4 regions of the Nocardia sp. NPDC101769 genome follow, and region 4 is predicted to be linked to each of the others. Evidence: riboswitches for the same ligand, from Rfam matches in the RefSeq annotation. Region 4 holds a riboswitch; each other region holds the start of a gene.
The links. A riboswitch is a leader RNA that binds a small molecule or an ion and turns the genes downstream of it on or off. The one in region 4 is predicted to bind S-adenosylmethionine.
Positions count from the first base shown of each region.

Region 1: it holds a riboswitch for S-adenosylmethionine, as region 4 does, so the genes downstream of both, ACIRRA_RS02845 (aminotransferase class V-fold PLP-dependent enzyme) here and ACIRRA_RS06590 (amino acid ABC transporter permease) in region 4, are expected to answer to the same signal.
Region 2: it holds a riboswitch for S-adenosylmethionine, as region 4 does, so the genes downstream of both, ACIRRA_RS27135 (rhodanese-like domain-containing protein) here and ACIRRA_RS06590 (amino acid ABC transporter permease) in region 4, are expected to answer to the same signal.
Region 3: it holds a riboswitch for S-adenosylmethionine, as region 4 does, so the genes downstream of both, ACIRRA_RS37910 (bifunctional o-acetylhomoserine/o-acetylserine sulfhydrylase) here and ACIRRA_RS06590 (amino acid ABC transporter permease) in region 4, are expected to answer to the same signal.

Region 1 covers NZ_JBIWMX010000001.1:670,249-677,498, reverse strand. Annotated here, with positions in the region: gene ACIRRA_RS02875 (diacylglycerol kinase) at 1-134, opposite strand, end outside; gene ACIRRA_RS02870 (SDR family oxidoreductase) at 160-948, opposite strand; gene ACIRRA_RS02865 (TetR family transcriptional regulator) at 1,099-1,728, shown strand; gene ACIRRA_RS02860 (hypothetical protein) at 1,798-2,382, opposite strand; gene ACIRRA_RS02855 (DUF2752 domain-containing protein) at 2,510-2,962, shown strand; gene ACIRRA_RS02850 (hypothetical protein) at 2,981-3,169, shown strand; gene ACIRRA_RS02845 (aminotransferase class V-fold PLP-dependent enzyme) at 3,186-4,499, opposite strand; SAM riboswitch class IV at 4,555-4,668, opposite strand; partial or broken gene ACIRRA_RS02840 (class I SAM-dependent methyltransferase) at 5,041-5,313, opposite strand; gene ACIRRA_RS02835 (MarR family winged helix-turn-helix transcriptional regulator) at 5,368-5,829, shown strand; gene ACIRRA_RS02830 (heme oxygenase (biliverdin-producing)) at 5,996-6,655, shown strand; gene ACIRRA_RS02825 (LysE family translocator) at 6,809-7,250, shown strand, end outside.
Region 2 covers NZ_JBIWMX010000019.1:87,014-94,263, forward strand. Annotated here, with positions in the region: gene ACIRRA_RS27115 (HAD-IIA family hydrolase) at 8-766, shown strand; gene ACIRRA_RS27120 (MarR family winged helix-turn-helix transcriptional regulator) at 768-1,229, opposite strand; gene ACIRRA_RS27125 (type 1 glutamine amidotransferase family protein) at 1,226-1,867, opposite strand; gene ACIRRA_RS27130 (O-succinylhomoserine sulfhydrylase) at 1,994-3,208, opposite strand; gene ACIRRA_RS27135 (rhodanese-like domain-containing protein) at 3,243-3,665, opposite strand; SAM riboswitch class IV at 3,680-3,795, opposite strand; gene ACIRRA_RS27140 (hypothetical protein) at 3,858-4,304, opposite strand; gene ACIRRA_RS27145 (FAD-dependent oxidoreductase) at 4,592-5,983, shown strand; gene ACIRRA_RS27150 (amidohydrolase family protein) at 6,075-6,947, shown strand; gene ACIRRA_RS27155 (CaiB/BaiF CoA transferase family protein) at 7,057-7,250, shown strand, end outside.
Region 3 covers NZ_JBIWMX010000036.1:13,298-20,547, reverse strand. Annotated here, with positions in the region: gene ACIRRA_RS37915 (homoserine O-acetyltransferase) at 1-654, opposite strand, end outside; gene ACIRRA_RS37910 (bifunctional o-acetylhomoserine/o-acetylserine sulfhydrylase) at 651-2,000, opposite strand; SAM riboswitch class IV at 2,097-2,208, opposite strand; gene ACIRRA_RS37905 (TetR/AcrR family transcriptional regulator) at 2,221-2,931, opposite strand; gene ACIRRA_RS37900 (MFS transporter) at 3,070-4,563, shown strand; gene ACIRRA_RS37895 (NADP-dependent isocitrate dehydrogenase) at 4,918-6,135, shown strand; gene ACIRRA_RS37890 (FAD-binding oxidoreductase) at 6,465-7,250, shown strand, end outside.
Region 4 covers NZ_JBIWMX010000003.1:135,240-142,489, reverse strand. Annotated here, with positions in the region: gene ACIRRA_RS06610 (hypothetical protein) at 1-27, shown strand, start outside; gene ACIRRA_RS06605 (hypothetical protein) at 184-885, shown strand; gene ACIRRA_RS06600 (hypothetical protein) at 1,073-1,774, shown strand; gene ACIRRA_RS06595 (flavin reductase family protein) at 1,915-2,463, shown strand; SAM riboswitch class I at 2,566-2,658, shown strand; gene ACIRRA_RS06590 (amino acid ABC transporter permease) at 2,667-3,563, shown strand; gene ACIRRA_RS06585 (amino acid ABC transporter ATP-binding protein) at 3,560-4,324, shown strand; gene ACIRRA_RS06580 (ABC transporter substrate-binding protein) at 4,353-5,330, shown strand; gene ACIRRA_RS06575 (GNAT family N-acetyltransferase) at 5,327-5,845, shown strand; gene ACIRRA_RS06570 (LLM class flavin-dependent oxidoreductase) at 5,842-6,912, shown strand; gene ACIRRA_RS06565 (ABC transporter substrate-binding protein) at 6,909-7,250, shown strand, end outside.

The sequences.
Region 1 (7,250 bases), on a different contig from region 4:
CCCGCATCCTTGCCGGCCTTGGCAGCGCTGGAGACCCAGACGCCGACCAGGTCGAGTTCGGGGCGGGCGATGATGGAGCGCAGGGTACGGCGGCCGACATTGCCGGTGCTCCACTGGACTACGCGGTATTTCATGGGAAAACTCCTGCGGCGCGGCGGATTACAGGTCGGGGATGGGGAGGTCCAGGTTGGGTGCGGCGATGCCGCCGTCCACCTCGAGCACCTTGCCGGTGATGTAGCCGCCCGCGCGGGAGCTCAGGTACACGATCGCGGCGGCGATCTCCCAGGGCTCGCCGAGCCGGTGCAGCGGGGTGGCGTCCTCCATCTGCTTCTTGATCTCCGGTTGCTGCGCAACGACTTCCAGAGCGGAGGTGAGCACCGAGCCGACCGCGATGGCGTTCACCCGGATGCGGGGGGACAGGTCGGCGGCGGCCAGCCGGGTCCAGTGCGCGAGGGCGGCCTTGGCGGTGCCGTAGGCGAGGAAGCCGCGGCCGGGGGAGCGGCCCATCATCGAGGAAATATTGACGACCGAGCCGCCGTCGTTCTTCAGCATGTGCGGCACCGCGGCCTGGGTGAGGGCGTGCGCGGTGGAGACATTGAAACGGAATGCCTCCTCGAGGAATTCGGGGGTGGTGGTGAGGAAGGTATTGGGCATGGTGCCGCCGACATTGTTGACCACGATGTCGATGCGGCCGAGTTCGGCGGCGGCGGTTTCGGCCAGCGCGGTGACGGCGGAAAGATCCGACAGGTCCGCGGGGACCGTGATGGCGCGGCGGCCGAGCGCGTGGATCTTGCCCGCCACCTCGTCGAGCTGGGCGGCGGTGCGGGCCGAGATGGCCACGTCCGCACCGGCTTCGGCGAGGGCGAGCGCGGTCGCGGCGCCGATGCCGCGGCCCGCGCCGGTCACGACGGCGACGCGGCCGTCCAGTCGGAAGGTGTCCAGGATCATCGCGAATTCAGTCCCTTCTGGGGGTGATGACAGTCACAAGCAGCCTTAAGCATTTGTTCTTAATCGTCAAGGACAAGTTCTTTATCCGCTGGTGAACGGCTATGGTGCAGACTGTGGCAAGGATCGACAGGTGGCAGTGATGGTGTCCGAATGGCAGTGACAGAAGCGCGCGAGCGCATCATTCTCGCGGCGGAACAGCTGATCGCCGAGCGTGGGCAGGCGGTGCCGCTGCGCGATATCGCGGCGGCCGCGGGACAGCGGAACAACTCGGCGATCCAATACCACTTCGGCTCCCGCGACGGGCTCATCGAGGCCGTGGTCGAACACCGGCTGGCCACCCTGGAGGTGCGGCGGCTGGAACTGCTGGCCGAACAGGCCGGAACGGGCGCGACCGGCGTGCACGACCTGCTGGAGGCACTGGTGATTCCCATGCTCGAGCTGAGCGACCGGCACGGCATCAATCACTACGCGCGGTTCCTCGAACAGATCCACACCCATCGGGCCGTCACCGACGTGGCCAATCTGGAATCCGCGCGGCGCACATCGGTGCGGGTGATCATGCAGCAGCTGGACCGGGAACTCACCGACCTGCCGAAACCGTTGCGGCTGAGGCGGTTACGCGCATTGCCGACCGTGCTGTTCGCATTGCTGGCCGACCACGAGCGGGCCGTGGAGGCCGGACGGGTGGCCTCCGGGGACGTGGCGGCGTGGGGGGAGATCGTGGATATGCTCGCAGGGGTGCTTACCGCGCCGGTGGTGGAGCGCGCGCCGATTCGCTGACATCGGAACGCGAACGGCCCGCCCCGGATCGAATCCGGTACGGGCCGTTCGGAAACCGAGCGCGGTGAACTAGCGCTGGTGGGTCTGCGGGTAGTTCGGCGGCTGCTGGTAGCTGCCCTGCTGCGGCCGGCCCGGCTGCTGGTAGCCGCCGGACGGTGGCGGGTAGCCCTGCGGCGCATACGGATTCGACGGCTGCGGGGTATAGCCGGGCTGGTTCGGCGCGGGGTAGCCCTGCTGGGGTTGCGGAGCCGGATAGCCCTGCGGCGCGAACCCCTGGGCTCCGCCCGGCGCGACGTAGCCCGGCGCGGCCGGACCACTCGGCGGCAGGTAGCCCTGATCGGGCGCGCCGGTCGGCGGCGGGAAGGAGCCGACCGGTGCCGGGTAGCCGTGGACCGGGGTGTTCGCCCGGTCGTAGGGGCTCGACGCCGGTGTGTACGCGGGTGCGTACATGGGCGGGGCGGCCTGCTCGTTCTCCCGCTTCTTCTTGAGCGCGAACCAGACGCCGCCGCTGATGAGAATGACGGCCAGCAGGCCGATGAGGCCGAACGCCCGGTCGACGAGGTTGACGCTGACTCTGATGGCAATGATCACGACGATGGCGCCGGCCACGGCGATCGCGCCGCGTGCCCTGCCGCCACCTTGTGGCTGTGACATGATTGGAATTCCCCCGAACTCGAAAACGATTGCCGGGGCAGCATACCCAAGCACGCTCGACTTCTCCCGGGTGCGAAGTTCGGTGCGACCTGGCAGGGCGGTGGCGGTGCGGCTACCGTTGATGGTCGTGGACACCACGGCAGCAGCAGTCATGGAAACGCCCGCCCGGCCGCGGTGGCTCGGCGTCGGGCTACCGCTGCTGACCGGTGGGGCGGTGGCCGGCGGGCTGGCGCTGCTGCACTTCCGGGATCCGCATGTGCAGGGGGCCTACGGGGTATGCCCGTTCTACGAACTGACCGGATACTGGTGCCCCGGCTGCGGAGGGTTGCGCGGGCTGCACAACCTCACCGATGGCCGGATCCTCGACGCCATCCACAGCAATGTGCTGCTGCTCCCGTTGACACTGGGCTTCATCGCCTGGTGGGGCGCCTGGGTGGTGCGCGGCTGGCGGGGCAATCCGGTGCCGCCGCGACTACCGCAGGTGCTGCCCCGGTACGCGGTGTGGGTGGCCCTGGCATTTCTCCTGGTCTTCACGGTTGTGCGGAACACACCGTGGGGTAGTTGGATCGCCCCCGTTTAGGCGGAGCATGCTCAGGGTATGAGCGATTCGCTGAAGGAACGTGTGCGGCAGAAGCTGATCCGGCAGCTCGAGGAGGATGGGCCGCCGGACCCCGATCAGGAGGACACCCGGCAGCTCTCCGTCCAGGACGACCTCGATGCGCTCGACGCGGTGGCCGAGGACGATCCACTCGTCGAAGTGCTCGCGGCCCGCTACATGGTGCCCTGACCGGTTCCCGGCCGGTTCAGAAACCGCAGGCAGCCCCGCCCTCGGCCGAACTGCCGAAGGGCCGGGTCTCGGGGACCGGGTTCCAATGTCCTTCGGTGCGAGCGTAATTCCAGGCCGGGCCGTGCGCCACCAGGGTCGCGATGGCGTCGACGAGGCGGTCGACGTCGGCGGCGGTGGTACCCAGGCCGATGCTGGCGCGCAGGGCGGCATCGACACCGAGACGGGACAGCAGCGGGTGGGCGCAGAAGCGGCCGTCGCGTACCCCGATGCCGTGCTCGGCGGAGAGGTAGGCGGCCACCTGGCCGGGCTCGAAGCCGTCGACGGTGAAGGCGACAATGCCGACCGCGTCGGTGCTGTCGCGCCAGATCCGCAGGAAGTTCACGCCCGGAACGGTTTTCAGGCCGTAGCGCAGGCGGTGGGTGAGGTACTGCTCATGCTCGATCACGGTGGTCTCGTCCAGCTCGGCGAGCGCGTCGCAGGCCGCGGCCAGCGCGGCCACACCCAGTACGTTCGGGGAGCCGGCCTCGTGGCGCTGCGGGGCGGGGGCCCATTCGACGCTGTCGGTGCTCACCGAGCGCACCGCGCCGCCGCCCGCCAGGTAGGGCGCGGCCGCGTCCAGCCAGTCCCGGCGGCCGACCAGCACGCCCGCGCCGAACGGGGCGTAGGTCTTGTGGCCGGAGAAGGCCAGGTAGTCGATGCCGGTGGTGCGCAGGTCGATTCGGCGATGCGGGGCGAGCTGGGCGGCGTCCACCAGGATGCGGGTGCCGCACTGGTGGGCGGTCCAGGCCAGCCGCTCCAGGGGCAGCAGTTCGCCGGTCACATTGGAGGCGCCCGTAACCGCCAGCAGCGCAGCGGGTTTCGAGCACAGCTCGGCGACCAGGCGCTGGATGGTCTCCTCGATGGTGTCCTCGACCGGAACCACCCGGCGGCCGCGCCGGGTCCAGGGCAGCAGGTTGGCGTGGTGCTCGACGTCCAGCACCACGGTGTCCCCGGGCACGCAGGCGGCGAGCAGGTTCAGTGAGTCCGTGGTGTTGCGGGTGAAGACCACCACCTGATCGTCGGCCGCGTTCAGGAAACGGGCGACCGAACTTCGGGCCGACTCGTAGCAGTCGGTGGAGACCCGGGAGGCGTAACCCGCGCCACGGTGCACGCTGGCGTAGTAGGGCAGCAGGTCCGTGACCCGGTCGGTGACCTGCCGCAATGCGGGTGCGCTGGCAGCGTAGTCGAAGTTGGCGTAGCCGGCCGTCCCGCCCTGGACCAGCGGAACCCGCAGGTCACAGCCGGAGACGGAGGCGAGGGCGGCACATGTCCGGTTGGCGAAAGCAGTCATCACGAAGTCCCGTCGGGTCCATGGACACGCGATCGGAAAACCGGAATCGATCGAGAGCCCGCGCTTGCCGCGCCCGGTCGGGCGTCGGCCCGGTCGTCACCCGGAGCACCCCACCGCGGCGGAGGGTTGCCGACCAGCAAGCCGGGGCTCCACGCTGGTACTCATGACCTGATTGCAGAGATTGGCAGACGCGTCGCGGGCTTGTCAACCTTGACCGGCTCGGCGTGGCGGGGTCGGACCTTCTCGGCCCAGACGCATCGTTCGAGGTCCGGAACCCGCTCGCCACCCCGGCCGACGGGCATGAGAAAGCGTTCGGTGTATTCCGCGCCGCCGACCTGTTCGAGCTCGCGCCAGCCGTATTCGGCGAGCAGTCCGGCCACCGCGCCGGGGTGCCGGCCGAAGCGCCAGATACCGTGCCCGGCAACGAATCTGCGGTAGGCGGACTCGCATCCGTCGAGGTTCGAACCGTCGAGAAAGTCCTGCCGGATGTAGCGGCCAGGCGGCAGGCGCGGGTGTCGAGGCCCGCGCCGAGCACGACCAGGGCTTCGGCGCCGTCGCGGAGGACGGCCGCGGTCCGCTCGTCGAAGTACCGCTTGCGGCAGGCCAGGCTGTTCCAGATGCCGGGATCCTGCCTGTTCATCGCCTCGCGCAGCCAGCGCCGGGTGCGTGGTCGGCGCACCGGCGGGCGCAGCCCGGCGGGCAGCATGCGGATGGCGAGATCGTCTGTGAGCAAACGATTTTCCGTGGGTTCGGCGTTCTCGGTCGCGGCGATGAGGATGGGGGCCAGGGAGGTGCCGGCGGTTTTGTCGGCCATGATGGCGCTACTCTTTCTGCATCCGACAAGTATCTGAATAAGAACAGTAGTTGCATGGATGCAGATAAATATACGCCGCTGTCACAGGGCAGCGCCGCCTTTCGTGAGTACCTGACCGCGCAGGCCGTGGTCGCCCACGTCACCGCGCAGGCGCTCGGGCTCGGCCCGACCGACTTCTTCGGGCTGAACCTGATCGCGCTGGCCGGATCCATGACCGCGGGTGAGCTGGCCGATCGGACCGGGCTGTCCACCGGCGCGGTCACCCGGCTCGTGGACCGGCTCGAGCGCGCCGGATATGTCCGGCGGGTGCCCGATCCGGCCGATCGGCGGAAGGTGGTGATCGAACCCGCGCCGGATCCGGACGGCCGGATCGACGCCGTTCTAGCGCCGCAGCGGACGCGGATGGCGGAGATGTTCGCCGATTACGGGCCGCAGCAGCTCGAGGTGCTGTTCGACTACTTCGCCCGGGCCGCCACCGCACTGCGGGAGACCGCGCACCAGCTGCAACGGCCCTGAGCGCATGTGGCGAACGGCACACCTGTTTCGGAAAAATCGTCCGAAAGTTGGATCGGGTGGGCCGCAAAGTTCGAATCGCGCGATCGTTGCTGGGGCGTATGGTTCGGAGTCGAGGTTAGGGTAGCCAAAGTGGGGTGCCCCCGACTTGACCACGAGGAGCCCGACCATGTTGGAGACCAGCACCCCGTTCTCGACGCTCATTCGCACCGCGACCGAGCAGCAGCACAACGAGGCGGAGCACTCCACGTTCATGCGCGACATGCTCGGCGGGCAGCTCGGGGTTGAGGCCTTCTACCGGTACACCGCCCAGCTCTGGTTCGTCTACGCCGCCCTCGAAAAGCACTCCGCCGCACTGGCTTCCGATCCGGTTGCGGGTCCGTTCGTCAAGCCCGAACTGGCGCGGCTGGCCTCGCTGGAGGCCGATCTGGCCCACCTCGGCGGCGCGAACTGGCGCGATGAACTGACCGCACTGCCCGCCACCGCCTCCTACGCCGCCCGCATCGAGGAGTGCGCGGGTGATTGGCCGGCCGGGTACGTCGTCCACCACTACACTCGCTACCTGGGCGATCTCTCCGGCGGCCAGGTCATTCGCGGGACCGCCGAGAAGCTGTGGAACCTGCCCAAGAAGGGCGACGGCGTGCGGTTCTACGTCTTCGAGGACATCGCCAACCCGGCCGCGTTCAAGCGCGACTATCGCGCGGCCCTCGACCAGCTTCCCCTCGACGGCCCCGAGGTCGATCGCGTACTCGACGAGGCGCGACTGGCGTTCACGATGAACACCGATCTGTTCCGTGAGCTGGGTGCGGAATTCAGCGCGCGGAACTGAAACTCGCAACCCTGAAGGTCGCCGACCCCCGTTGATCGACAGGGGCGGCGACCTTCGTCATTCCCGCGCCGCGTCGCCGGCCCTGTTCGTCGGGGGGCAGGGTCAGCGATCTCACCCTTGCGCCCGCTGCGGTGATGGGTTGCCATGGAGGGCATGAGTTTTCCGCTGCTACTGAGTTTCGTGGGGTTGTGTGTGCTGCTCGCACTCACGCCGGGGCCGGATACCTTTCTGGTACTGCGATTCTCGATGACCGGATCGCGACCCGGAATCGCGGCCGCGGTGGGCTCGGCGTTCGGCGGGATCGTATGGGCCACCGTGGTCGCGGCCGGGGTCGCGGCACTGCTGGAGCAGTCGGCGACCGCATATCGCACGCTCAAGGTGATCGGCGGAATCTACCTGGTGTACCTGGGCGTCCGGGCGCTGCTGGCGCATCGGAGCGGGCCGGGCGCGGCGACCGGCGAGACGGATGTCGCGGTGGCGCAGGGTAGGCCGGCGTCCCTTCGCTCGGCGTTCGCTGCCGGATTGCTGTCGTGTGTCTTCAATCCGAAGGTGGGGTTGTTCTACCTCGCGGTGCTGCCGCAGTTCCTGACCCAGG
Region 2 (7,250 bases), on a different contig from region 4:
GACCGACATGGACGGCGTCCTCGTGCACGAGAATCACATGGTGCCCGGGGCCGATCAGTTCCTCGCCGAACTGCGCGACAACGACATTCCGTTCCTGGTGCTCACCAATAATTCGATCTACACCGCGCGCGATCTACAGGCCCGGCTAAAGCACACCGGCCTCGATATTCCGGCCGAATCCATCTGGACCTCCGCGCTGGCCACCGCGACCTTCCTCAAGGACCAGCGGCCCGACGGCACCGCCTACGTGGTCGGCGAATCCGGCCTCACCACCGCGCTGCACGAAATCGGTTACGTCCTTACCGATTCCGACCCGGACTACGTGGTGCTCGGCGAAACCCGCACCTACTCTTTCGAAGCCATCACCACCGCCATCCGGCTCATCGCCGCGGGTGCCCGCTTCATCGCCACCAACCCCGACGCCACCGGACCCTCCCGCGAGGGCATCCTCCCGGCCACCGGCTCGGTCGCGGCCCTCATCACGCAGGCCACCGGCAAGAAGCCGTACTACGTGGGCAAGCCCAACCCGCTGATGATGCGCTCGGCGCTGCGCCGCCTCGGCGCGCACTCGCAGTCCACCGTCATGATCGGCGACCGGATGGACACCGACGTCATCGCGGGCCTGGAGGCGGGCATGCGGACCATCCTGGTCACCACCGGCATCTCCACCCCGGCCCTGGTCGAGCAGTTCCCGTACCGCCCGACCACCATCCTGCCCTCGGTGGCCGCCCTGGTCGGCAAGACCAAGGACCCGTTCGCGCTGTAAGTCAGGCCACGCCCGTCGCGTCGCCCTCGAGCGCGTCGAGGGCGGCCGACAGGGTCGTCAGCGCGTCCACGATGTGGGCGAGCTGCTCGATACCCAGATGCGCGACAAGCCGTTTCGCCATGGCCGCGTGCTGCGGGTCGATCCGCCGCACCGCGTCGTGACCCGCCTCGGTAATGGCCACCAGCTTCGCGCGCCGGTGCGCCGGATTGGGGCGGTATTCCACGAATCCCTTGTCCGCCAGCACATCCGCGATGCGCTGCACACTCTGGCGGGTGATACCCATTTCGCGGGCGATACCGGCCACCGGAAGCGGTTCGTGCAGAATCGCGCCGAGCACCTGCCACCACGCGACCGTGATCCCGGACGGTTTGGCCAATTCCTCTGCGATCGAGAGGAATTGGCCGTTCAGCTTGAACGACGTGACGGCCGCGGCCCCGAACAGCTGCTGCGCGGTGCGCGTCATCGCGCGGCCGCCGCGCGCTGCTGCTCGTACTCGAACAAAGCGTAGAAGCCTGCGGGATCATTGTTTCCGTACAGCTGGTACCAGGACTCCAGCACCTGCGGCTCGTAGATGCCGAGGCGCGCGAAGATCTCACGGGCGAAATCGACCGGTCGGGTGCCGGTCGCGGTGATCAGGTCACCGTCGGTGACGGCGGTCGCCTGAACGTAGTGCTCGCCGCCCGAATATCCGGAGTAGGCAAGATATCCCGCGTCATTGCTGGTGTGCGACCGATCGTCGAGCAGCCCCTCCTGCGCCAGCCCGAAGGTCGCGCCGCAGATCGCCGCCACCGGCACCCCGGCGGCCAGAAACTCCCGGGCCCTGCTCGCGAAGGCCGTCAGCACCTCGGGACGCTGCCCGGTTTCGAGTCCCGGCAGGATCAGCATGGCGCTGTCGGCGGGCTTCAGATCATCGAGAACGAGATCGGGCAGGACCCGCATGCCGCCCATCGACGTGATCGGCTCGGCGCCGAGGGCGACCGTCTTCACCTGCCAGGTTCCCGGCTCGCGGTGCCAGAGTTCGCGATTGATGTGCGCGATCGCATGCCCGGCCTCCCAGTCCGAGAAGCTGTCGTACACGGCCATGTGGACTGTTTTCATCATGACAGCATGCTGTCATGTTTGACAGCATGCTGTCAAACATGATTCTCAGCGGCCTCCCCCGTCGACCCCTGAACACGAAAAGGGCCGGAACCCAGTGGGTTCCGGCCCTCTCGAATACTCGTCGGATCAGCTCAGCGCCTGGTCCAGATCATCGAGGAGGTCCTCCACATCCTCGAGCCCGATGGAGATGCGGAGCACGCCATCGGTAATCCCCACGGCCGCACGGCCTTCCGGTCCCATCGCCCGGTGGGTGGTGGTGGCCGGATGGGTGATCAGCGTCTTCGCATCGCCGAGGTTGTTGGAGATGTCGACGATGCGCAGCCGGTTGAGCACCTCGAAAGCCCGCTTCTTGGCCTCGTTCTCCTGGGCCTTCAGCTCGAAGGTGATCACCGTGCCGCCGCCGGACATCTGACGCTTGGCCAGCTCGTACTGCGGGTGCGAGGACAGGAACGGGTACTTCACCCAAGCCACCGCGGGATGGGTCTCCAGGAACCCGGCGATCTTCAGCGCGGAGTCCACCGACTGGCGCAGGCGCAGTGGCATGGTCTCCAGGCCCTTGAGCAGGGTCCACGCATTGAAGGGGCTCAGCGCCGGACCGGTGTGACGCATCAGGTTCTTCACCGGGCCGTCGATGTAGTCCCGCGGTCCGAGGATCGCGCCGCCGAGTACCCGGCCCTGGCCGTCGATGTGCTTGGTGCCCGAGTACACGGTGATGTCCGCGCCCAGGTCGAAGCCGCGCTGCAGCAGCGGGGTGGCGAAGACGTTGTCCAGCACCACCTTCGCGCCCGCCGCGTGCGCGAGATCGGAGACCGCGCGCACATCGGTGAGGGTCTGCATGGGGTTGGAGGGGGTCTCGAAGAAGACGGCCCGGGTCGGCACCGACAGCGCCTGCTCCCACTGGTCCAGGTCCTCGCCGTCGACGAAGACGGTCTCCACGCCCCAGCGCGGCAGGATCTCGTTGGCCACCACGAAGCAGGAGCCGAACAGGCTGCGCGCCGCCACCAGTCGGTCACCCGCCGAGAGCAGCGCGCCCAGGGCGGTGAAGACCGCGGACATGCCGGAGGCGGTCGCGAAACAGGCTTCCGCGCCGTCGATCAGGCGCAGCCGCTCCTCGAACATGGCGACCGTCGGGTTGCCGTAGCGGGAGTAGACGAAGTGCTCGATATCGCCGGTGAAGGACGCCTCGGCCGCCTCGGCGCTCTCGTAGACGAAACCCGAATTGAGGAACAGCGCCTCGGAGGTCTCGTCGAAGCCGGAGCGCCGGGTGCCGCCGCGCACGGCCTGCGTGGCGGGGCCGACGCCCTCGGGGAGCGGTTTGTCGAAGGAACCACCGGTGATCATGACTGCCTCCCTGCGATCCGGCCGGACACGAAACTCATGACTGACGCCAGGGCAGGCCGTCGGCGCGCCAGCCGGTGCCGCCGCGATGCCCCTGACCGTCGAGCGCACCCTCGAAGCCGTCGACCACATTGAAGGACGGGGCGATGCCGAGGGTGGTGGCGGCGGTGGCCGCGCCGATGGAGCGCTGGCCGGAGCGGCAGATGAAGATGACCGGAGCGGCCGAGTCCTGGCCGCGATCGCCGAGCGCCTGCTTCAGCTGGTCGGTGAAGCGGGTATTGGGCGTGCCGGAGACGTCCACCCACTCGATCAGCGCGGTCGGCCGGCCGATGCCGCTGGTGTCGGGCACCCCGACGAACCGCCACTCGGCCTCGGTGCGCACGTCCACCAGCACCGCATCGGGGTTGTCGCGCAACAGTTCCCACGCCTGCTTCGGCGTGATGTCACCCGCGTAGCTCACTTGTACCTCCTGTGAATCCGCACTTGCCGCACCGCTGTCCGATGCGAGGCCAGGTCGTCACCCGGAGCACCCCACCGCGGAGGAGGGTTGCCGACCAGCCAGCCGGGGCTTGACGCTGGTACTCATGACCTGAGTCGAGACTGCCGAAAAAACGGCCCCACTGTCAAACCCCGGCCGAGACTTCGGCCGTTGTCACGAATTGCAGACCAACCAGCGGGAATTCTCCCGGGTGAAGCGCCAGGTCGAGGTGGATTGAGCGCCGGAGACGGTGAAAGTGACCTGCGCCGTGGCCTTCTCGCCGTCGACGGCCGGGTCGGAGAGCTTGTCGAACGTGATGGTCCTCCCGGTCGCGGCGGCGATCTTCAGCGGCGAGGCGTTCTCGTCGAATCCCTTGCAGGACAGGGTCGGATCGTACTTGCCGGTCTCGCTACGGGACTTGATGAAGTTGCCCGCCGCCACCGAGAGCCGATCGGAATCTGTGACATTCTTCTCAACCGGCGAGACCAGCGTCGCGATCACGATGCCCAGGATCACGATCGCGATGACGCCCGCCGCGACCAGGAACGGCCACATGCTCCGGGCCTCGTCCTGGTCGATCGGAACCGATGTCTCCTCGACTGTCTCCTCGGCGTCGCTCATGGGTAGATCATGCCTGGTCGCCGCCGTCCGCCTGCCACGGCATTCCCATAGTCAGGGCCTCGGCGTTCCCACAGTTCACGGCCCTGCGCGCGAAGGGCCCCGTGCGCCATCGATAGAATCAGCAGAATTTCCGCCCCAGGCGCGGGAATAGCAAGACTACGCAGCAACGCTGCAGCGTCGGGGGCCAACGGCGGCCACCGAAGCCAGGGCGTCAACTTAGCCTAAGCTAAGAACGACGGCTGAGTTTTGACGACAAGTTAGTTTCGACCCAAAGGGTGCGCCGAAGAATGACCGAACAGAGTGCAGCGACCCGCCCGCTACGCATTGCGATCGTGGGCGCGGGCCCGGCCGGTATTTACGCCGCCGATGCCTTGATGAAGTCCGATGCCGAGGTGAGCATCGACCTCTACGAACGCATGCCCGCGCCCTTCGGCCTCATCCGCTACGGCGTCGCGCCCGACCACCCGCGCATCAAGGGCATCATCACCGCCCTGCACAAGGTCCTCGACAAGCCGCAGGTCCGCCTGCTCGGCAATATCGACTACGGCGTCGACATCACCCTCGAGGACCTGCGTCAGTTCTACGACGCGGTCATCTTCTCCACCGGCGCCAACGCCGACCGCGCCCTCGAGGTGCCCGGCATCGACCTCGACGGCTCCTACGGCGCCGCCGACTTCGTGTCCTGGTACGACGGCCACCCGGACGTGCCGCGCAGCTGGCCGCTGGACGCGGAGAAGGTCGCCGTCCTCGGTGTCGGCAACGTCGCCCTCGACGTGGCCCGCGTACTCGCCAAGACCGGCGACGAACTGCTGCCCACCGAGATCCCGCCGAACGTCTACGAGGGGCTGCAGGACAACAAGGCCCTCGAGGTCCACGTCTTCGGCCGCCGCGGACCCGCGCAGGCCAAGTTCACCCCGCTCGAACTGCGCGAACTCGACCACTCCCCGACCATCGAGGTCATCGTCGACCCCGAGGACATCGACTACGACGAGGGCTCCGAGGCCGCGCGCCGCCACTCCAAGCAGGTCGACATGATCTGCAATACGTTGGAGCAGTGGGCCATCCGCGACGTCGGCGACCGCCCGCACAAGCTGTTCCTGCACTTCTTCGAGAACCCGTCCGAGATCCTCGGCACGGACGGCAAGGTCGTGGGCCTGCGCACCGAGCGCACCCAGCTGGACGGCACCGGAAACTGCAAGGGCACCGGCGAATTCAAGGACTGGGACATCCAGGCCGTGTACCGCGCGGTCGGCTACCTGTCGCAGAACATCCCGCTGCTGCCCTTCGACGACCAGGCCGGCACCGTGCCCAACGAGGCCGGTCGCGTGCTCGTCGACGAGGATGCCGACGGCGCGGCTCGCTACATGCCCGCTACCTATGTGACCGGCTGGATCAAGCGCGGCCCGGTCGGCCTCATCGGCCACACCAAGGGCGACGCCAACGAGACCATCGCCTGCCTGCTCGACGACGCCGCGAACTTCACCCCGGCCGCGAAGCCGGAGCTGGAAGCGGTCACCGAGTTCCTCGAGGGCAAGGGCATCCCGTTCACCACCTGGGCCGGCTGGTACCGCCTCGACGCGCACGAGCGCGCCCTGGGCGAGCCGCAGGGCCGCGAGCGGGTCAAGGTCGTCGAGCGCGACGAGATGCTCGCCGCCTCCGAACCCGACAAGGTTTCCTGACCGGCTCCGGGCAAGATGTCCTGACCAGCGCCAATCCGCCTGCCGGACAAGGTTGTCCACACATGTCACCGTTCTGAGGCATGCTGATCACGTGTTCGATGCCCATCTCCACATCTTCGATCCGCGGTTCCCGCTGGTCGAGAACGAGGGCTACCTGCCCGACCCGTACACCATCGCCGCTTATCGCAAGCGCATGTCCCGCTTCGATATCGACGGTGGCGCCGTGGTCAGCGGGTCGTTCCAGGGCACCGATCAGAGCTATCTACTGGCCGCCCTCGCCGAACTCGGCGAGGGCTGGGTCGGCGTCACCAATCTGCACGTGGACGCCACCGACGCGGAGATCCTCGAGCTGAACCGGGCCGGGGTGCGGGCCATCCGGTTCAACCTCAAGCGCGCGGGCGGCGATATCGTCGGGCTCACCATGCTGGCGCTGCGGGCCTACGAACTGGCCGGCTGGCATGTGGAGCTCTACATCGACGGGTCCATGCTGGGCTCGCTGGAACCGGTCATCACCAAGCTGCCCAAGCTGTCCATCGACCACCTGGGTATGTCCGACGACTGCCTGCCCTACCTGCTCAACCTGGTCGACCGCGGGGCCAAGGTGAAGGCCTCCGGCTTCGGGCGGGTGGCGATGAATGTGGGCTCGGCCCTGCGCAAGATCCACACCGTCAACCCCGAGGCCCTCATGTTCGGCACCGACCTGCCGGGCACCCGGGCCGGACGGCCGTTCCGCGACGCGGATATCGTGCTGATCGCCGATGCCGTGGGCTCCGATCTGCACCGGGTGCTCGAAGACAATGCCCGCGCGTTCTACGGGCTGGCCGCCAAGGAACGCCTCTTCGAGGACCCGAACCCGACCATGCGCCGAGCCGCGGGCGAACCGCCCACCCTGCGCCTGCCGCGCTCGGAGCTCCCCGGACCCCCGCCCCCGGATACCCTGCCGCTGCCGATCATCGATCGCTAGCGCAGTGGGGCCACCCGCGCAGAGCCGCGGAGACTTCGCGTTATTGTCATACCGTCAACACCGGCGTGTGAGCCGGTGCGCAGGATTCGACGACGAACCGAGGTAGGGCGTGAGCACTCCATCCACCGCCAAGCAGGGCCCGCTCGCGGGCATCCGGGTTGTTGAACTGGCCGGCATCGGCCCCGGTCCGCACGCGGCACTGCTGCTCGCCGACCTCGGCGCCGACGTGGTGCGGGTGCAGCGGCCCGGCATGCTGCCCGGCTTCATGGAGCGTCCGCAGTGGCGCGGGCGCACCATCGTCGA
Region 3 (7,250 bases), on a different contig from region 4:
GCCGCCCTGCCAGTCCGGATCGGCCGTGATGGCCGCGATCTGGGTGGTCTGGGTGCCGATCTGGTCGGCGGTGCCGCGCGGGCCGACCGCCAGCACCAGGGCCGCGCCGACCCGCTCGGGCCGGTCGATCATCCATTCCAGCACCCGCATGCCGCCCATGGAGCCGCCCACGACGGCGGCCAGGCGATCGATGCCGAGCAGGTCGAACAGCGTGATCTCGGCGGTCACCTGATCGCGGATGGAGATCTCGGGAAACCTTGCGCCCCAGGGCTTTCCGTCGGCCGCCAGCGAGGACGGCCCGGTGCTGCCCTTGCAGCCGCCGAGCACATTGGTGGCGATGACGCACCACTCCCGGGTGTCCACCGCCGCGCCGGGACCCACGATGCCGTCCCACCAGCCGGCCTGGCCGTGGTGTACGTCGGCCGGACCCACCACGTGCGAATCACCGGTCAGCGCGTGCTCCACGAGCACCACGTTGTCCGCGTTCGCCGATAGTTCGCCCCACCGCTGCACAGCCAGCGTCACATCGGGAATGACGGCACCGGTCTCGAGCTCGACATCCCCGATGGCGATGCTGCCGAGCGTCCCGTCGGGCGGCGGCAGCAGAAGCTCCGCCGCGTGACGGGACGTGCTCGATTCGATGTTCACGGTCAACTTGCCGCCGCCGTCAGTCCGGCGCGCAGATCCGCCAGGATGTCGCCGATCCCCTCGATACCCACGGCCAACCGCACCAGACCCGGTGTGACACCGGAAGCCAGTTGCTCGGCGGGCGTCAGCTGGGAATGCGTGGTGGAGGCCGGGTGGATGACCAGCGACCGCACGTCCCCGATGTTAGCGACGTGGCTGTGCAGCACCAGCGCCTCCACGAACTTCTTCCCGGCGTCCACGCCGCCGGCCAGCTCGAAGGAGACGATGGCGCCGACGCCCTTGGGTGCCAACTGTTTGCCCCGCTCGAACCACGGGGAGCTGGGAAGCCCTGCGTAGTAGACCTTCTCGACGCCGGGCTGCCCGGCCAGGAACTCGGCCACCGCCTGGGCATTGGCCACGTGCCGCTCGACGCGCAGGCTCAGCGTCTCGATGCCCTGCGCGATGAGGAAGGCGTTGAACGGCGACACCGCCGCGCCCAGATCGCGCAGCAGCTGCACCCGCGCCTTGAGCGCGTAGGCCGGCGCGCCGAGATCGGCGAACACGGCGCCGTGGTAGCTGGGATCCGGGATGGTGAAACCCGGGAAGCGGGACTCGCCCGCCGCGTCCCGCACGGTCCAGTCGAAGTTGCCGCCGTCCACGATCACGCCCGCGACCGCGGAGCCGTGCCCGCCCAGGTACTTGGTGGCCGAGTGCACGACGATGTCCGCGCCCAGCCGCAGCGGCTGGATCAGGTACGGCGTGGCGACGGTGTTGTCCACGATCAGCGGCACACCCGCGGCGTGCGCGACCTCGGCGATGCCCGGGATGTCGAGCACCGAGCTGCTCGGATTGGCGACCGTCTCCCCGTAGAACGCCTTGGTGTTGGGCCGCACGGCCGTGCGCCACTGCTCGAGATCGTCCGGATCCTCGACGAAGCTGACCTCGATGCCCAGCTTGGGCAGCGAGTAGTGCAGCAGGTTGTAGGTGCCGCCGTACAGGTGCGGGCTGGCCACGATGTGGTCGCCGGCCTGCGCCAGATTCAGGATCGCGTAGGTCTCCGCTGCCTGGCCGGAGGCCAGCAGCAGCGCGGCCACACCGCCCTCGAGCGCGGCGATGCGCTGCTCCACCGCGTCCTGGGTGGGGTTCATGATGCGGGTGTAGATATTGCCCGGCTCGGCGAGCCCGAACAGCGCGGCGGCGTGATCGGTGTCGCGGAAGGCGTAGGAGGTGGTCTGGTAGATAGGCAGGGCGCGGGCTCCGGTGGCCGGATCGGGAGCCTGTCCGGCGTGAATCTGCTTGGTCTCGAAGGACCAGCCGGCCGGATCCAGGGTGCCGTCAGCCGCAACGGCCGCGGGCGCGGTCGAGTCACTCATGTGTTCTGCTCCAAAAACAAGGTCGCCGAATGGCGGAAGTTTGACGTTATCGAGAGGCGAATGGGCTTCGACAACAACACATTTCGGTGGACCTCCTAGTTGCGCTTGCGTTCGGCCTTCGAACGCCCGGTCTGCACCCGGAGCACCCCACCGCAGCTGGAGGGTTGCCGATCAGCAAGCCGGGGCCTTATCGCTGATGCTCTTGACCTGTTGCGCGATTCTAGCGGGCGGACGCCGCTGTTTCGGAAGTGGGGCTGGCCACAGCGGGCTCCGCGCAGGTGCGCACGAATTCGTGGTACGCGGTGACCACGGCCTCCGCCATGCGGCGCGGTGACGCGATCAGACGCTCGTCGGCGAAGCCGGAATCGACGTCCGACTCGGTGCCGGCCCGCATGATGGCGTGGAAGGTGCCGAGCAGCAATCGGACTCGTAGATCCTCGACGGTGGTGCCGAGGCGTTCGGCCAGCACCTGCGCGGTCTGCTCGGTCTTGTTCTCGGTGGCGGCCATGCTGCACGCCCGCACCGCGGCGGTGGACCGGATGATGCGCTGCATCTGCTGGAACCAGCGGAAGGGCAGCGGTTCGTCGTGGTCGACGACGCGGTCCACGATGGCCAGGAAGCTGTCCAGCAGCGCTTTCAATTCGTTGCCGGTATTCGGCTGCTCGCGCAGCGCGTCCGCGTGTGCCCGCGCCCAGTCGGCGATGGGCGCGATGACGATGTCTTCCTTGCTGTCGAAGTACCGGTTCACGGTGCGCGGCGAGACGTCGGCCTCGTCGGCGATCTGTTCCACGGTGGTGGCGTCGAAGCCCTGCTCGTCGCACAGCCGCAGCGCGACGTCGATGATCCGCGCCCGGGTCTGTTCCTTCTTCCGCTCACGCAGACCCGGCCGGTGACGTGCGATCACGCCGAGGTGACTTGACAACTCCGACATGCCTCCATGGTAAGCGCTCGAGCGCTTCTCCTGTCCAATTATGCCAACTGTCGCAGTGCGACAAATTTCTCTTGACGCCAATTGGCCGCAGGGGCCAAGATTGTCGGGGGTGTCCCGGACCGTCCGTGAGGAGACGACATGACCGCAGCGACAACAACACTCGAAGACGAATCACAAAGCTCGGACCAGCGCGGACCTGCGCGCTGGTGGGCCCTGGGCGTACTCGCCATCGCCCAGTTGATGGTGGTGCTGGACGCCACCATCGTCACCATCTCCATGCCGTTCGCCCAGCGTGACCTGGGCATCAGCGACGGCGACCGGCAGTGGGTGCTCACCGCCTACACGCTGATCTTCGGCGGCCTGCTGCTGCTCGGCGGCCGTCTCGCCGACTACCTGGGCCGCCGCCGCATGTTCCTGATCGGCCTGGTCGGCTTCGCCGGGGCGTCGGCGCTGGCCGGGCTCGCGCAGAACGGCGCGGAACTCTTCGCCGGGCGCGGGCTGCAGGGCGCGTTCGCCGCCTTGCTCGCGCCGGCCGCGCTGTCACTGGTGTCGGTCACCTTCACCGAGGCCAGGGAGCGCGCTCGCGCGTTCGGCGTCTTCGCGGGTGTGTCCGCGGGTGGCGCGGCCATCGGCCTGATCGTGGGCGGCGCGCTCACCGAATACGCCAACTGGCGCTGGTGCCTGCTGGTCAACACCCCGATCGCGCTGATCGCCTTCCTGGGCGCGCTCGCCTTCGTGGCCCGGGACGTGCCCGCGCCGCGGACCGGCGGCTACGACCTGCCCGGCGCGGTGACCGCCACACTCGGCCTGGTCTCGGTGGTCTACGGCTTCAGCCGCGCGGCCTCCGACGGCTGGACCGCGAGCACCACCCTGGCCCTGCTGATCGCGGGTGTCGCGCTGCTGGCCGCCTTCGTCGCCATCGAGCGTCGGTCTTCGAATCCGCTTCTGCCGCTGCGTATTCCGGGGGAGATCAACCGGGGCGGCTCATTCCTCGTGGCGCTGCTGCTGCCGATCGCCATGTTCGCCATGTTCATCAACATGAGCTACTACTTCCAGATCACGCTGGGCTGGTCGGCGCTGAAGGCGGGGGTGGCGTTCCTGCCCTTCCCGATCGGCATCGTCGTCTCCGCGGGCGTCGCGAGCGGGCTGCTGCCGCGGATCGGACCGCGGCCGCTCATGATCACCGGTTCGGTGCTGGGCACGGCCGGGCTGCTGTACCTGTCGCGGCTGAGCTTCGGCGACAGCTATGCCGGGGGCGTGCTGCCGGCGGTGATTCTGATCGCACTCGGCATGGGCGGGCTGTTCGTGGCCATGCAGACCACGGCGCTGCACCAGGTCGAGGAGCGTGACTCCGGTGTCGCCAGCGCGCTGCTCAATGCCGCCCAGCAGGTGGGTGGCGCGATCGGCACCGCGCTGCTGTCGACGATCGCGGTGCAGGTGGCCGAGCGGTTCGCGCGGAACAATCCGGGCGTCGACCATGTGATGGCCCGGGCCGCGATTCATTCCTATGACATCGCGTTCCTGATCGGTGCCGGATTCTTCCTTGTGACCATTCCGATCATCGCGTTCATGGTGCGGGACAAGCCGGAGAATCTGCTCGAAGGCGCCGAGCACGTACACGTGGGCGTCTGACCGGCCGACTGTTCACCCGCGGGTCGCGACACCATATATCCCGCGGTCCGCGGGTTTGGGGGTTGCCGCGAGCCGCGGGTTTTCGCATCCTGGAAAGTGCGGAAAGTCACGCGAAAAGCTACTAATCGGTAACCGCACTGAATCCCGCACAGCGGGGGCCACCCGAGCGGTGAGATCGATAGCAGCAGTACGCTTGTCTTGCTTGACGCCACAGCGTACGTGGACTTGGCACCACAGGTCCCGTGCCGAGCGCCATGCGTATACGTTGTCTGTTGAACAGCTGGGGTCCGCTACAAGCGGTGCTCACCGGCCGTGCAATGGGAGCACCACCTTCCTAGGAGGACACGAAGATCCATGTCCAAGATCAAGGTTGAAGGGACCGTCGTCGAACTCGATGGCGACGAGATGACCCGGATCATCTGGCAGTTCATCAAGGACAAACTGATCAACCCGTATCTCGATGTGAACCTCGAGTATTACGACCTCGGCATCGAGTATCGCGACAAGACCGATGATCAGGTGACCATCGACGCCGCCAACGCCATCAAGAAGCACGGCGTGGGTGTGAAGTGCGCGACGATCACCCCCGATGAGGCCCGCGTCACGGAGTTCGGCCTGAAGAAGATGTGGCGGTCGCCGAACGGCACCATCCGCAACATCCTCGGCGGTACCATCTTCCGCGCGCCGATCATCATCTCCAATGTGCCGCGTCTGGTTCCGGGCTGGACCAAGCCGATCATCATCGGCCGCCACGCCTTCGGCGACCAGTACCGCGCCACCGATTTCAAGGTGCACCAGGCCGGCACCGTCACCCTGACCTTCACGCCCGAGGACGGCTCCGAGCCGATCCAGCACGAGGTCGTCCGCATGCCGGAAGACGGCGGCGTGATCATGGGCATGTACAACTTCAAGGACTCGATCCGGGACTTCGCGCGGGCCTCGCTGAACTACGGCCTGCAGCAGAACTACCCGGTGTACATGTCGACCAAGAACACCATCCTCAAGGCCTACGACGGCATGTTCAAGGACACCTTCCAGGAGGTGTACGAGACCGAGTTCAAGGACGAGTTCGACGCGGCCGGTCTCACCTACGAGCACCGCCTCATCGACGACATGGTCGCCTCCGCGCTCAAGTGGGAGGGCGGCTACGTCTGGGCCTGCAAGAACTACGACGGCGACGTGCAGTCCGACACCGTGGCGCAGGGCTTCGGCTCGCTGGGTCTGATGACCTCGGTGCTGCTCACCCCGGACGGCCGCACCTGTGAGGCCGAGGCGGCGCACGGCACCGTGACCCGGCACTACCGTCAGCACCAGCAGGGCAAGCCCACCTCCACCAACCCGATCGCCTCGATCTTCGCGTGGACGCGTGGCCTGGCTCACCGCGGCAAGCTGGACAACACCCCCGAGGTGATCGGCTTCGCCCAGACGCTCGAGGATGTCGTCATCAAGACGGTCGAGTCCGGCCAGATGACCAAGGACCTCGCGCTACTGGTCGGCGGCGACCAAGGCTACCTGACCACCGAGGAGTTCCTCGGCGTGCTGGACGCCAACCTGGCTCGCGAGCTGCGCTAGAAACCCAACTCCGGGTGGACGCTTCGACGTCCGAGGAGAGAACGCGCCGACGAACGTGAACAGCGCGAAGCGGTGGAGATGGTGGCCGGGACCACAGTCCCGGCCAGGACCATCCACCGCGCCACACGGGCACCTGCCCCCACCGGAACCGGTGGGTGGGCGGGTGCCCGAACTGTTTTCGGGGTTGTCCCGGCCGTGATCACGAAACGTTCATACGGTCCTTGCCAGCATGGCCGCGTGCCGACGGGTCAACGCACCCGACCGGACGGTCAATACCCCTGTGACAGAAGGGGTTCGGCTGCGGTACGCGCGGCGGCGAAGGAGGAGCGATGGCGGCGATCGGTGGTGAGCTGCGCACTGTGGTGCGGGGCCGGGTGCTGGTACCCGGGGACGAGGGTTTCGAACAGGCGAGCACCCCGTGGAATCTCGCCGTGCGGCAGCGGGTTTCGGCGGTGGTGGAGGTCGCGGACGCGGCGGACGCCGCGGCGCTGGTGCGGTTCGCGGCGGCGGCCGAGCTGCCGCTGAGCACGCGGGCGACCGGGCACAGTCCCTCCTCGGCGGCGGACGGGACCGTCCTGGTGACGACCCGGGCGTTGGACGGGATCGAGATCGACGCCGCGGCGCGGGTGGCACGGGTGCAGGCGGGGGTGGCCTGGCAGCCGGTGCTGGAGCGGGCCGCCGCGTACGGATTGGCCGGAGCCTGCGGCAGTTCCGCGGTGGTCGGGGTGACCGGGTACATGCTGGGCGGCGGTGTCGGCTGGTTCGCGCGCAGCCGCGGCTACGCCGCGCACGCGGTGCGAGCGCTGGAGGTGGTGACCGCGGACGGCGATCAGCGCCGGGTGACGGCGGACTCCGAGCCCGATCTGTTCTGGGCTCTGCGCGGCGGCGGCGGCGATTTCGCGCTGGTGACCGGCATGGAATTCGAATTGTTCGACGCGACCGGGCTTTTCGGCGGCCGCATATTGTGGCCGGCCGAGCGGACCGAGGCGGTGGTCGCGGCCTTCCGGCAGGCCACTGCGGAAGCCGAAGAGGGACTGAGCCTTTGGCTGACTCTCATTCAATTCCCGCCGTTCCCCGAGGTTCCCGAGATGCTGCGCGGCCGGGCGATGGTGGCC
Region 4 (7,250 bases):
AATCAGCCTTTCACGCCTGCCAAGTAGGCAGTTTCAGCAACCGCTGGGCAAAGGTTCATCGTCTTGGAACCGCCATGCCACATTGCGTTCGACCAGGCTGGATTCGATCACTGCGTCCCGGGGGTACACCTGACACTGTCCCCTGGGGCGCATCTGATCGTCTGAAGAGGAATTCCCGAATACATGCGTCTCAAGAAATTCGCAGCGAGCTCCGCACTGGTTATCGCTGCCCTGGGCATCACCGTCGGTACCGTCAACGCCGCCCCGGCCGCGTCCGACAACGGCGCGATCAACTACACCGCCACCACCTCCGAGACCAACAGCGTCATCCGCACCGACGCCGGCTCCCTTGTTGTCGAGAACGGCATCTTCGAGATCAAGGCCGCCAACGGCACCGTCGTGGCGGGTATGCCGTTGTCGTTCCGGGTGGATGACTTCGAGTTCCCGATCGCCGCGGAGATCTCGGACCGCACCGCGACCCTGACCCCGCAGTACGACATGGACCATGCGGTCTACAAGCCGGTCGCTCTGCCCTACGAGGACCAGGCCCCGTGGAAGTCGGACTACGACCGTGAGCTGGCTGCCTGGAACCGTATGAAGGACACCATCTCCCTCGGCGCTACCGTCGCGGCCGTGGTCGGTGGTATCGGTGCCGCCGCGGTCGGTTGCGCCATCGGTGGTGTCGTCTTCGCCGCTGCGACGGCTCCGCTGGCCACCATGTTCGGTGCCGGCCCGCTGGCCGGCTGCCTGATCGGCGCCAGCACCATCGGCTTCCTAGGCACCATCGCGGGCCAGCTGTTCATCACCGCTCCGGTGGCCATCGCCGCGGCGATTCAGTACTTCACCACCATCAACCAGCCGCACATCGCTACCCCGGCGAAGTAAGAGCGAGGGACTCTATAGGCATCAGCAACCACCTCATCAGGACAGCCCGTTCGGCCATATGGCCGAACGGGCTGTCCATTTCAACTGTTCACCGGCTCAGCACCACGGATACATACTTCGTTCGGGTCGGCCCGTTTCGATCATGCGGTCCATTCCTGCGGACTGCCCGATGAGGAAACGAAAAGAAATGTGCTTCAAGAATTTCGCCGCTACCGCGGCATTGGTGGCCGCCACCCTGGGCGTCACCGCCGGGACCGTGAACGCCGCTCCGGCTGCCGATGACAACGGCGCCATCAACTACGCCGTCACCCGGACCGACACCAGCAGCATCTTGCACACCGATGGCGGCTCGCTGGTCGTGGAGAACGGCAACCTGAAGCTCGAGGCAGCCAACGGCACCGTCGTGGCCGGTATGCCGCTGTCGTTCCGGGTGGACGACTTTGAGTTCCCGATCGCCGCGCAGATCAGTGACCCCCACACCGCCACCATTACCCCGCAGTACGACATGGATCACGCGGTCTACAAGCCGATCAACCTGCCCTACGAGGACCAGGCCCCGTGGAAGTCGGACTACGACCGTGAGCAGGCCGCCTGGAACCGCATGAAAGACACCATCGCCACCGGTGCCACCATCGGCACTGTGGTCGGTGGTATCGGTGGCGCGGCTCTCGGCTGCGTCATCGGTGGTGTCGTCTTCGCCGCTGCGACCGCTCCGCTGGCCACCATGTTCGGCGCCGGCCCGGTGGCCGGCTGCCTGATCGGCGCCAGCACCGTGGGCTTCCTGGGCACCCTGGCCGGCCAGGTCTTCGTGACCGCGCCGGTCGCCATTGCCGCCGCCTACAACTACTTCGTCACCATCAACCAGCCGCACATCGAGGCGCCGAAGTAACAATCGCGAGGATCTCGACCCCGTCCGGTGCCTGCCGGGCGGGGTTTCGCATTGTCCCGCAATAGGATCGCGGCCGCCGACTTGCAATCGAGGTGAATGCAATCCTGTCGCGGCGCGTGCGCCGGTGCTGGAGTGGGGTAATGGGCGAGCTGACCTCGATTCACGGCGCGGCCGACGCGCTCACTCCGGTCGACGGGACCGATCTGCGGCGGACCTTTTCGCACTTCCCCAGCGGGGTGGTGGCCGTGTGCGCACGCATTGGCGGGACACCGTATGGCCTGGTGGCGAGCACCTTCGTGCCGGTCTCCCTGGACCCGCCGCTGGTGTCGATCTGCATTCAGTATTCGTCGGAGACCTGGCCGCGGTTGCAGCAGGCGAGCCGTTTGGGCCTGAGCCTGCTCAGCAGCGAGCAGGAGCCGGCGGCGCGTGGGCTGAGCTCGCGGCGCGGGGACCGCTTCCGCAATGTCGACCTGCATGCCGGGAACGGGAACGCGGCGTTCGTCGCCGGGGCCACGGCGTGGCTGGAAACGTCGGTGCACGAGCAGGTTCCGGCCGGTGATCACGCGGTGGTATTGCTGCGGGTGCACCGGCTCGGCACCCACCCCGATTCCGAGCCGCTGGTCTTCCACCGCAGCGGTTTCCGCGCCCTCTACGACCCGGCCCCGGAGCGCGACGAGGCCGCGGGCTGATCTCCCCGTTTCCACCGGAATTCAGGAAAATGGCTGTCATGCAATTGAATTCACGTTGATCCTGATCGGCGACATACGCAGCCGGAATTCGTAGTGTCGTCTACACCATCCAGAGCGATCGAGAGACCCGGCTCGAAGACATCGCAGCAACCCCCGCGCACGTGGTGCGGGTGCTTCCGCCGGGACCGATGGAGGACGAATCCATGAGTACGCTGGCGGCGCCCACACAGACGGAGCCCGAAGCCGAACACCACGACGGGGATCTGCCGGTCGTCCGCGCCCGACACCCGTGGCGCTGGGTCACCGCGGCGATCGCACTGGTACTGGTCGCGCAGTTCGGGCACGGGCTGATCACCAATCCGGGCTGGGACTGGGGAACCTTCGCGCAATATGTCACCGCGAAGTCGGTGTTGTCGGCTTTGAAGGTGACGCTGGAGCTGACCTTCTGGGGCACCCTGCTGGGCTTCTTCCTCGGTGTCTGGCTGGCTGTGGGCCGGTTGTCGAAGAACCCGGTGCTGCAGGCGATCTCGTGGACCTATGTCTGGGCTTTCCGCTCGATCCCGCTGATCGTGCAGCTGCTGTTCTGGTTCAATCTGGCCTACCTGTACAAGTCGCTGTCGCTGGGCATTCCGTTCGGGCCGGAGTTCGCGCGGTTCCAGACCAATGGCGTGATCAGCGGATTCACCGCGGCCGTCATCGGTTTGGCGCTGCATCAGGCCGCGTATTCGGCGGAGATCATCCGGGCCGGGATCATCTCGGTGGACGAGGGTCAGTGGGAGGCGGCCCGGTCGCTGGGCCTGCCGTGGCGTCGGCAGTTCTTCACGATTGTCGCGCCCCAGGCTATGCGCGGAATTCTCCCGAACGCCGCCAATGAGGTGATCAGCCTTTTCAAGGGCACCTCGATCGTGTCGACCATGGCGATTGCCGAGCTGTTCTATCAGGTGCAGGTCATCTATGGCCGCAATGGCCGGGTGGTGCCGCTGCTCATGGTGGCCACGGTCTGGTACATCCTGCTGACCAGCGTGCTGAGCGTCATCCAGTTCTATATCGAGCGGCATTTCTCGAAGGGGCGTCGTTCGAAGGCCGGTGATCGTCGGTGACCGAGTTCGCGATCGAATTGCGCGGCATCCGAAAGTCATTCGGCCGCAATGAAGTGCTCTCCGGTATCGACTTGGCGGTACGTCCCGGCGAGGTGACGGTGATCCTGGGCCCGTCGGGTTCGGGCAAGTCGACGCTGCTGCGCACCATCAACCATCTCGAGCAGGTGGACGGCGGCACCGTGCGGGTCGGCGGCGAGCTGGTCGGCTACCGGCGCAGGGGCGGCAAGCTGCACGAGTTGCACGAGCGCGAGATTCTGCGGCAGCGGGCGCGCATCGGATTCGTGTTCCAGAACTTCAATCTCTTTCCGCATCTGACGGTTCGGGAGAATGTGGCGCTCGCGCCGGTGGCCGCGCAGCGCCGCGCCAAGGCCGAGGTGAACGCCGAGGCGCTGGAGCTGCTGGCGCGGGTCGGACTGGCGGACAAGGCGGACGAGTATCCGAGCCGGTTGTCGGGTGGGCAGCAGCAGCGCGTGGCCATTGCGCGGGCGCTGGCCCTGCGGCCGGAGGTGGTGCTGTTCGACGAGCCCACCTCCGCGCTGGATCCCGAGCTGGTCGGTGAAGTCCTCGATGTCATCAAGGATCTGGCGCGCGGCGGTTCGACCTTGGTGATCGTCACCCACGAGATCGGTTTCGCCCGCGAGGTCGCCGACACCGTGGTGCTGATGGACGCCGGCCGCATCGTCGAGCATGGTCCGCCCGCGCGGGTGCTGGACAACCCTTCGCACCCACGCACCAAAGCCTTTCTCGCGCACGTCCTCTGACGTGTTCTCACCAGGTAAGGAAAAGCCCATGTCTCTGGCGAGCCGTCGCAGACGGATCAGCGCCTTGATCGCCGTCACCCTGCTGAGTCTGTTGGTGGGCGGCTGTGGCAAGGGTGATGGCGGCGTCAGCGACACGCGCAGCGTGAACGGCCTGACGTACGACCTGTCACCGGAGCAGAAGGGGCGCATTCACGCCGACAAGGTGGATTCGATTGCCGCGCAGGTCCCGCAGGCCATTCGCGACCGCGGCACGCTGGTGGTGACCGGCACCATCGGCGCGACCCCGCCGCTGGGCTTCTACGCCACCGACGATCGCACCGTCATCGGTTCCGAAGTGGATGTCGCGGAGCTGATCGCCGACATTCTCGGTCTGAAGGTGGACCGCCGGAACGGGGACTGGGCGCAGAACTTCGTGAAGATCGACTCCGGCGAGGCCGACCTGTTCGTCAGCAATGCCACGGTCACCGAGGAGCGCAAGGAGAAGTACGACTTCGCCACCTACCGCAAGGACAATATCGCCCTGGAGGTGCCCAAGGATTCGACCTGGACCTATCAGGATCGGAAATCGCTGGCGGGCAAGAAGATCGGCGTCGCCTCCGGCACCAATCAGGAGCAGCTGCTGGTCGCCTGGAACGACCGGAACGTGGCCGAGGGCCTGCCCGGGCTGGAGCTCGCCTACTACCAGCAGCCCGCCGACTACTACCTGGCGCTGTCCTCCGGCCGCATCGACGGTTACGTGGGGCCCAACCCGTCGGCGCAGTACCACGCGTCGACGACCGGCAACAAGGTCCTAACCACCTGGTCCGGCGCGGGCGACGCGCTGCAGGCCGAGATCGCGGCGCTGACGCGCAAGGACAACGGGCTGGTCGGGCCCGTGCAGCAGGCCATCCAGTACGCCATCGACCACGGCACCTACAAGCAGGTACTGGACCGGTGGGGCCTGGGCGGCGAAGCCGTGTCGCAGGCGCGGATCAATCCGCCCGGACTACCCAAGAAGAAGGGATGAGCGTGTCGCGCACCGTATTCCACGTCGCACAGCACGATCCGCTGGCCGCGCCGCTGCTGGCGGAGCTGGCCATCGAATACAGCAGCCGCTACGGCCGCACCCCGGGTGAGGTGCACGCGGATCTGACCGGCTATTCGGCCAGTCATTTCGCGCCGCCGCACGGCGATCTGCTGATCGTGGTGGAGGACGGCGAACCGGTGGCGGGCGGCGCCTTCCAGCGCCTCGACGCGGAAACCGCGGAGCTGAAACGGATCTGGACGTCGAGCGCGCACCGCCGCCGGGGGCTGGGCCGGTTCGTGCTCGAGCAGCTGGAGGCCGAGATCGCCCGGCGCGGCTACCGGCGCATCTACCTGACCACCGGACCGCGTCAGCCGGAGGCCGTGGCGCTGTACACGGCCGCGGGCTACACCGCGCTGCCGCGCGACATCGTGAAGGAGGTCGGACACGTGCACCCGTTCGAGAAGTACGTCCCCGCCGGCGAGCGCTCCCGCGACACCGAGGCGGTCCCGGCATGAAATTCCTGCTCTTGACCCTGATTACACACACCCCGGACCCGGTGACCGGCACCGTCGAGACGCCCCGGCGGCGGTTGCGCCGCGTGATCGACAGCGCCCGGCTGGCCGAGGACCTCGGCTACGACGGTTTCGCGGTGGGGGAGCGGCACGAGGATCCGTTCATCTCCGCCGCCCCGCCGGTGGTGCTGAGCCATATCGCCGCGGTCACCTCGCGCCTGGCCCTGTTCACCGGTGTCACCACGCTGAGCCTGCTGGATCCGGTGCGTGCGTTCGAGGACTACTCCACCTTGGACAATCTCTCCGACGGGCGCCTGGAACTGATCATCGGCAAGGGCAATGGCGCGGCGCAGGCCAAGCTGTTCCACGTCACCACCGATGACCAGTGGGATCGCAATCGCGAGGGCTACGAGCTGTTCCGCAAGCTCTGGGACAGCGACAACGTCACCTGGTCCGGCCGCTTCCGGCCGGCACTGACCGAGGCCAAGGCGCTGCCCCGGCCACTGCAGCCGCGCCTGCGCATCTGGCACGGCAGCGCGACCAGCCGGGAATCTGCGGATTACGCGGCGCTCCACGGGGATCCGCTGTTCTCGGCGAATGTCACCTATCCGATCGAGCCGTATGCCGAACTGGTGGACCACTACCGGGAACGCTGGGCGGCCTATGGGCACGATCCGGCCGACGCGCTGGTGGGCGCGGGTACGGCGGGCTTTCTGGTGACCCGGACCTCGCAGCAGGCCGTGGACCTGTATCGCCCGGTCTTCGAGGCTCGTCAGGCCGTGGCCCGGAAGTTCGGCGTACCCATCGTCTTCGAGACGGCGGAGGATTTCGTCGAACGCTCCTCGGCGCTCATCGGCAGCCCGGAGCAGGTACTGGACAAGGTGAGCCGCTACCACGAGCGGTTCGGGCACGAGGTGATCCACCTGAGCGCCGACGCCGACGGCCGCACCGAGGCCCAGCATCGCGAGAGCCTCGAGCTGTTCCAGGCCGAGGTCGCATCCGAACTGCGCCAACGCATTCCGAGCCGCCCGCTGGGCGGCGATCGCTACCCGTCCGGAGACCCCGCATGAATCACCCCTTCACCGCCCGCGCGGTCCGTCCCCTGGCGCTCGCGGGCGCGCTGGCCGCCACTTTCGCGCTGACCGCGTGCGGTGGTAGCGGAACCACTGGCGGCAACGGCGAGCCGACGGGCCCGCCGCGGCCGGGCGGCACCCTGCGCTACGGTCTGTCGCTGGCTCCGACCTGCTCGGATCCCGCACAGTCCGCCACGAATCAGACCATCTACGTGACCCGCCAGATCGTGGACTCGCTGGTCGATCAGGACCCGGAATCCGGTGCACTGAAGCCGTGGCTGGCCGACACCTGGACTGTCTCATCGGACGCCAGGTCGTTCACCTTCCACCTGAAG